Regions from separate parts of the Paenarthrobacter sp. NPDC090517 genome, predicted to be linked through region 2. Evidence: predicted binding sites of a transcription regulator. Region 2 holds the regulator's gene; the other holds the start of a gene.

Region 1 (3,408 bases), on a different contig from region 2:
TGCCGTGGCAGAACCAGCACCGGAACCGATGGCGTCGCAGGCAGCAGGCTTTGCCCTTGAGGACCTCGCGGCCGAGACCCGCAGCGACTCGCCGTTGAGTGAGAGGGACCAGCAGATGCTGGCGCTGGAGCGGCAATGGTGGAAGTATGCCGGAGCGAAGGAACAGGCTATTCGCGAGCTGTTCGATCTCTCCGCCACACACTACTACCAGATCCTGAACGCCCTCATAGACACCGAGGACGCCTTGGCCCACGATCCCATGCTCGTCAAGAGACTGCGTAGACTACGTACGTCCCGCCAGCGCGCGAGGACTGCACGTCGCTTGGGGTCCGACGCGTAAATCGCCAGGCTGATCTGTCAGCAGCAACCAGCAAGGACACCGCTTCACCATGACCAAATATGCCAAGGACGAATTCGACCAGGTTCCGCAGAACACGTCCCGCCAAGGCGTTCACCGTGACGCCCAAGAGACCGCACGCCCTACCCTGTGGCCGGTCCTGACTGTCGGGGCAGTTGCCCTGGTGCTCGGGCTGGTGGCCTTCCTGATCCTCCCCAACCTTGGGCTGGTAGCACCCAGCGCTTCGTCCAACACCACGACGCCGGCACCCCTGCAGACGTCAGCGGCACCTTCCGCAGCCCCCACCGACGCAAGCAGCGAGCCGCCCGCTTCCAGCGAACCCAGCAGCGAGCCGACGCCGTCGGAATCTCCTTCCGCCACTCCGTCGTCGGCTCCCGTGGATAAGTCCACTCCGGTGGCTGTCTACAATGGCGCAGGTACGGCAGGTTTGGCCGGGCGGGTGGCAGGCCTCGTCCAAGGCGATGGTTGGGCACTGAGCACCGTAGGCAACTGGGGTGGATTGCCGCAGCAGACATCCGTGATCTTCTACAACGCTCCGGAGCAGAAGGCCAACGCGGAGGCACTGGGTACCTTGCTGGGCATCCAGACCATCGTTGAAACGCCTGAGGTTCAACAGCCACTTGTGGTGGTGGCCGGTCCCGGTTACCAGTAAGGGCATCGGGCCCGTTCTTGAGCCGAAAAGTCCCAACTCGGTTAAGCCTCAATAACAAAAGTGGTGCCCTGCCCCTCCACGGCAGCGCAGCGCTGGTGACAGTGGTTACAGTGGATTAATTCCGGTACGGAGATCCCGGCTACCGGTCTTGGCTACTGCGAAAGTGTGGGCATCATGGCTCTGGGAACCGTCAAATGGTTCAATGCCGAAAAAGGTTACGGCTTCATCACTGTGGATGAATCCGGCGACGACGTCTTTGTGCACTGGTCCGCCATCCAGATGGATGGCTTCCGCGCCCTCGAAGAAGGGCAGCGGGTTGAGTTTGAACTAGGGGAGGGCCAGAAGGGTCCGCAAGCCGAAGGCGTCCGCGTCGCGTAGTTCGATCGCGGCGTCTGCGCCGATTCCCGTCAGCCCACGGCTGAAACCCCTTTGTTTATAGAGCAAAGTGGCGTCTCTGCTTGCACTCTCCCCGGTCGAGTGCTAATTATTGATTTAGCACTCCTATGGTTCGACTGCTAAGTCCGGCCCGGTTGATTCCGGCGGCGGACAGGCACCGGACCGGCGGAGGATCAAGAAACACCTTGGTGGGGTGAGGTCCGGAGCGCGGGGCATACAGAGGCCGCAAGCGAAGGACCGTCCGTCGCGGGCACCCCATCTGATAGGTACCTTCTTAACGACTGTCCCGAAAGGACTACCGCCGTTATGGCCAAGATCATTGCATTTGATGAAGAGGCACGCCGCGGCCTCGAGCGGGGCCTGAACATCCTCGCCGACGCCGTTAAGGTCACCCTCGGCCCGCGTGGACGCAACGTCGTCCTCGAAAAGAAGTGGGGCGCCCCCACGATCACCAACGATGGTGTTTCCATCGCCAAGGAGATCGAGCTGGACGATCCTTACGAGAAGATCGGTGCAGAACTGGTCAAGGAAGTTGCCAAGAAGACGGATGACGTCGCTGGCGACGGTACCACCACTGCAACCGTTCTCGCCCAGGCACTGGTGAAGGAAGGCCTGCGCAACGTTGCCGCCGGCGCCGACCCGCTGTCCCTCAAGCGCGGTATCGAGAAGGCTGTTGAGGCAGTCATCAGCGAACTGCTGGCCTCCGCCAAGGAAATCGAAACCAAGGAAGAGATCGCAGCTACGGCTTCCATCTCCGCCGGTGACCCGGAAATCGGCAGCCTCATCGCCGAAGCCCTGGACAAGGTGGGCAAGGAAGGCGTCATCACGGTCGAGGAGTCCAACACCTTCGGCCTGGAGCTCGAACTCACCGAAGGCATGCGCTTCGACAAGGGTTACATCTCCGCTTACTTCGTCACTGACGCAGAGCGCCAGGAAACGGTCCTCGAAGACCCGTACATCCTGATCGTCAACTCCAAGATCTCCAACGTGAAGGAACTCGTCACGGTTCTGGAGAAGGTCATGCAGTCCAACAAGCCGCTGCTGATCATCGCCGAAGACATCGAGGGCGAGGCCCTGGCCACCCTGATCGTCAACAAGATCCGTGGCACCTTCAAGTCCGTTGCCGTCAAGGCTCCGGGCTTCGGTGACCGTCGCAAGGCTCAGCTGGCCGACATCGCCATCCTCACCGGTGGCCAGGTTATCTCCGAAGAAGTTGGCCTCAAGCTCGAAAACGCTGGCCTGGAACTCCTCGGTACCGCCCGCAAGGTTGTTGTCACCAAGGACGAGACCACCATCGTTGAAGGTGCCGGCGACGCCGAGCAGATTGCGGGCCGCGTGGCCCAGATCCGCGCCGAAATCGAGAACTCCGACTCCGACTACGACCGCGAGAAGCTGCAGGAACGCCTGGCCAAGCTGGCCGGCGGCGTTGCAGTCATCAAGGCCGGTGCCGCAACCGAAGTTGAGCTCAAGGAACGCAAGCACCGCATTGAGGACGCAGTCCGCAACGCAAAGGCTGCTGTTGAAGAAGGCATCGTTGCCGGTGGTGGCGTTGCCCTCATCCAGGCTGGCGCCAAGGCATTCGCCAACCTCACCCTGCAGGGTGACGAGGCAACCGGTGCCAACATCGTCAAGGTTGCCATCGATGCACCGCTGAAGCAGATCGCCTTCAACGCTGGCCTCGAGCCGGGCGTTGTGGTTGACAAGGTTCGCGGGTTGCCTTCCGGCCACGGCCTGAACGCTGCCACGGGTGTCTACGAAGACCTTCTGGCTGCCGGCGTCAACGACCCCGTAAAGGTCACCCGCTCGGCTCTCCAGAACGCTGCTTCCATCGCTGGTCTCTTCCTGACCACCGAGGCCGTAGTTGCCGACAAGCCCGAGAAGAACGCTCCGGCTCCCGGCGGCGACGACATGGGTGGCATGGGCGGCTTCTAAGCCTCCCGGCTGTAGCGATACAGCGCCCAGCATCACGCTGAACAGCATCACGACGGCGGTCTTCACCTTT
Region 2 (3,408 bases):
GCCGGATTCGGCGTCGATTACGGTGCCAATCAGCCGCACGCCCGATCCATCCGCTATATCCACGGGTTCGCCCGCGGCCAGGCGTTTGACCGTTACAGCATGCCGGGCCTCAGGACCCTCGAGCACGAAAGTGGAACCGGGGGTCACCTGGCCGAGGCTGCCCGGCGCTGTGAAGAAAACGGGGTTGCTCACCGCTACAGGTTACCGAGCTTGTCCCGCAGCTTCGCGAACATGCCGCCGCTTGCCACAAGCTTTCCTTCGGTGAACTGCTCACCGCGCAGCTTGGCGAGTTGCTGCAAGAGTTCTTCCTGGGCGGGGTCGAGCTTGCTTGGCGTCTCCACGTGCAGGTGCACCTTGAGGTCGCCTCGTCCGTAACCACGGAGGTGCGTGACGCCCAGGCCGCGGAGGGTAATGACTTCTCCCGACTGAGTGCCGGCCTTGACGTCGATATCCTGCGCGCCATCAAAGGTGTCCAGTTGCAGCTCCGTGCCAAGTGCCGCCGCCGTCATGGGAACGCTCAGGGTGGCATGAAGGTCGTCGCCCTCACGCATGAACATGGAATCGTTGTTGACCCGGATTTCTACATAGAGGTCACCGGCGGGACCACCCGCGGGACCTGCTTCGCCCTGCCCGGACAACTGGATGCGCGTACCGGTTGCGACACCCGCCGGGACCTTGATGGTGAGGGAACGGCGGCTGCGGATCCGGCCCTGCCCATTGCACTCGTTGCAGGGGTCCTTGATGACTGTTCCGAAGCCTTCGCAGGAACCACAAGGCGCGGTGGTCATTACCTGTCCGAGAATGGATCGTACAGCCCGCTGCACCTGGCCGCTGCCACCGCAAATGTCGCAACGTTCCGGGTGGGTGCCCGGGCGGCAGCAACTGCCATCACAGGTGGGGCAAACCACGGCGGTGTCCACTTCAAGCTTCTTGTTAACGCCGAACACGGCGTCCTTCAGGTCGATTCGGACGCTGATGAGCGCATCCTGGCCGCGGCGGACCCGGGAGGCCGGTCCACCGTGGCCGCCACCGCCACCAAAGAAGGTGTCGAAGATGTCCTGGAACGCGAAACCCTGGCCGGAGTAGCCGCCACCGAAACCGTTGTCGGTGCCGTTCTCATTGCCAGTGGCATCGTAGACCCGGCGCTTCTGGGGGTCGGACAACACTTCGTAAGCGTGGGTCACGGCCTTGAACTGTTCCGCGACATCTTCACCGGGGTTTACGTCGGGGTGCAGTTTCCGCGCCAACTTGCGGTACGCCTTTTTGATCTCTTCCCCGGTGGCTTCCGGCGAGACTCCCAAAACGTCATAGTGGCTGCTCAAAGTCGGTATCTCTTCCTTGTTGTACTGCGGATTTTTCCTCGGACCGGTTTTCAGCCGCCGAGAATGCGGGAAAGGTAACGGGCCACAGCGCGTACAGCTGCCATGGTGGTGGGGTAGTCCATGCGTGTCGGACCGAGAATCCCCACCTTGGCCCCGGAGCCATAGCCGGTAGCCACGACAGACGCCTCAGCCAGACCATCGTAGGGATTTTCGCGTCCAATGCTGACGGTGACGCCGCGGGGATCATCCCCCATGTCGGACAACAACCGAAGCATGACAACTTGTTCCTCGAGTGCCTCCAGCACAGGACCGATGCTCAGCGGGAAGTCGACATTGGAGCGGGCAAGATTGGCCGTTCCTGCCATCAGGATGCGCTCCTCGCGGCTGGTGTCACTGAGTGATTGCAGCCCCTGAGCCAACGTCTGCGCCAAGCTGCGGAGCTCCGGCGGACACAGGGCGACTACCGATGGAAGCACTTGCGGCAAAAGGGCCATCTGGGTGGCGGCAATGCTGCCCAGGAAACGGGACCTCAGGAGCATCAGCGCCTCGTTGCTCACGTCGGAGCCGGCGTCGATGACCTTCTGCCCAACGCTGCCCGTATCCGCAATGAGGACCACAAGCACCTGCTTTGGGGCCAACAAGACGAATTCCACGTGGCGGACCAAAGCACGATTGGAATGCGGATACTGCACGACGGCAACTTGGTTGGTCAGCTGCGACAGGAGCCTTACAGTGCGTTCCAGGATGTCATCAACATCATCCGGTCCCTCAAGCAGAGAGTGGATCGCCCTGCGTTCGGCCGCGGAAAGCGGTTTGACCTGGGAAATGCGGTCAACGAATAAGCGGTAGCCCTTGTCCGTTGGGATGCGGCCCGCGCTGGTGTGGGGTGCTGCAATCAGGCCTTCCTCTTCCAGAACAGCCATGTCGTTCCTGATGGTGGCACTGGAAACGCCGAGATGGTGTCGCTCCACGAGGGCCTTCGATCCAACAGGTTCCCTGGAATGCACGTAATCCTCAACGATGGCACGCAGCACCTCAAGCTTGCGCGGCTCACTCATTGCTCCACCTCCTGACGACTGCCATGGCCCCTACGACCGGTCTACGCGGGATCCTCATCCGACCACCACACTTAGCACTCAACATGCCCAAGTGCTAACAAGTCTAGTATGAGCCACCCCGTTGCTAGCATTGAAACCTCCCGTGGCCGGCTTCCGCCCGCGCCATAAACCAGCACAAAAGGTAGGAATCCCTTGGCTTTCGACAATTGGGGCCCGCAGGATCTGTCCGCTCCCGGCAAAAAGCAGTTGCCGGAAGTGGCCGTACAGCGGGGAATGGTCCTCGAAGACGTGCAGTCGGGATGGGTGGGCGAAGTCACCCGTGTTGAGAAATCAGGCGGAATGCACGTTGTCTCCCTTGAAGACAGGCGTGGAAAGACCAAATCTTTTCAGTTGGGATTCGGTTTCCTTCTGGAAGGGCAAGCCATCCGGCTGATGCCTCCTGCCGCGCGCCCTGCCGCCTCTGCCGCTCCTTCCACCCGAACAGCGTCCGGATCCGTGAGGGTACAAGGCCAACGTGCCCAGGTGGCCAAAGCCAGCCGCATCTGGGTGGAAGGAAAGCACGACGCCGAGCTCGTCGAGAAGGTCTGGGGTGACGATCTCCGCGTGGAGGGCATCGTCGTGGAGCCATTGCATGGCGTTGACGACCTGAAGTCGGCCATCGCTGCCTTCAACCCGGGGCCGGGTCGCCGCCTTGGCATCCTGGTGGACCACCTTGTCACCGGGTCCAAAGAATCGCGCATCGCAGCCGAGGCAATGACGGTGCCCGGAGCAGCAGGAAACGTTTTGATTGTCGGCCACCCCTATGTGGACGTCTGGCAGGCCATCCGGCCAAAGGTCCTGGGCATCGAGGCGTGGCCCGCCGTACCCCGGGGGATCGATTGGAAGACAGGAATCCTCACGGCCTTCGGCTGGCCCCACGAGACCGCGGAGGACATAGGCTTGGGCTGGCAGCGGCTACTCGGGGCAGTTCGATCTTATGCCGACCTTGAAGCATCACTGCTGGGCCGTGTTGAAGAAGTCATCGATTT

The links. Region 2 encodes HrcA, which represses chaperone genes, less so after heat shock. Its sites were predicted from a motif close to TTNGCACTCGNNNNNNNCGAGTGCNAA; they were not measured.
Region 1: groL (chaperonin GroEL) is a predicted target of HrcA. The motif match lies at 1,503-1,529, and genes of this name have one in related genera.

What each region holds. Positions count from the first base shown of each region.
Region 1 covers NZ_JBIVXN010000004.1:408,587-411,994, reverse strand. Annotated here, with positions in the region: gene ACIQTW_RS15450 (DUF3263 domain-containing protein) at 5-340, shown strand; gene ACIQTW_RS15445 (LytR C-terminal domain-containing protein) at 390-1,010, shown strand; gene ACIQTW_RS15440 (cold-shock protein) at 1,185-1,388, shown strand; gene groL (chaperonin GroEL) at 1,713-3,338, shown strand.
Region 2 covers NZ_JBIVXN010000001.1:300,447-303,854, forward strand. Annotated here, with positions in the region: gene ACIQTW_RS01360 (16S rRNA (uracil(1498)-N(3))-methyltransferase) at 1-192, opposite strand, end outside; gene dnaJ (molecular chaperone DnaJ) at 195-1,322, opposite strand; gene hrcA (heat-inducible transcriptional repressor HrcA) at 1,373-2,380, opposite strand; gene ACIQTW_RS01375 (DUF3097 domain-containing protein) at 2,573-3,408, shown strand, end outside.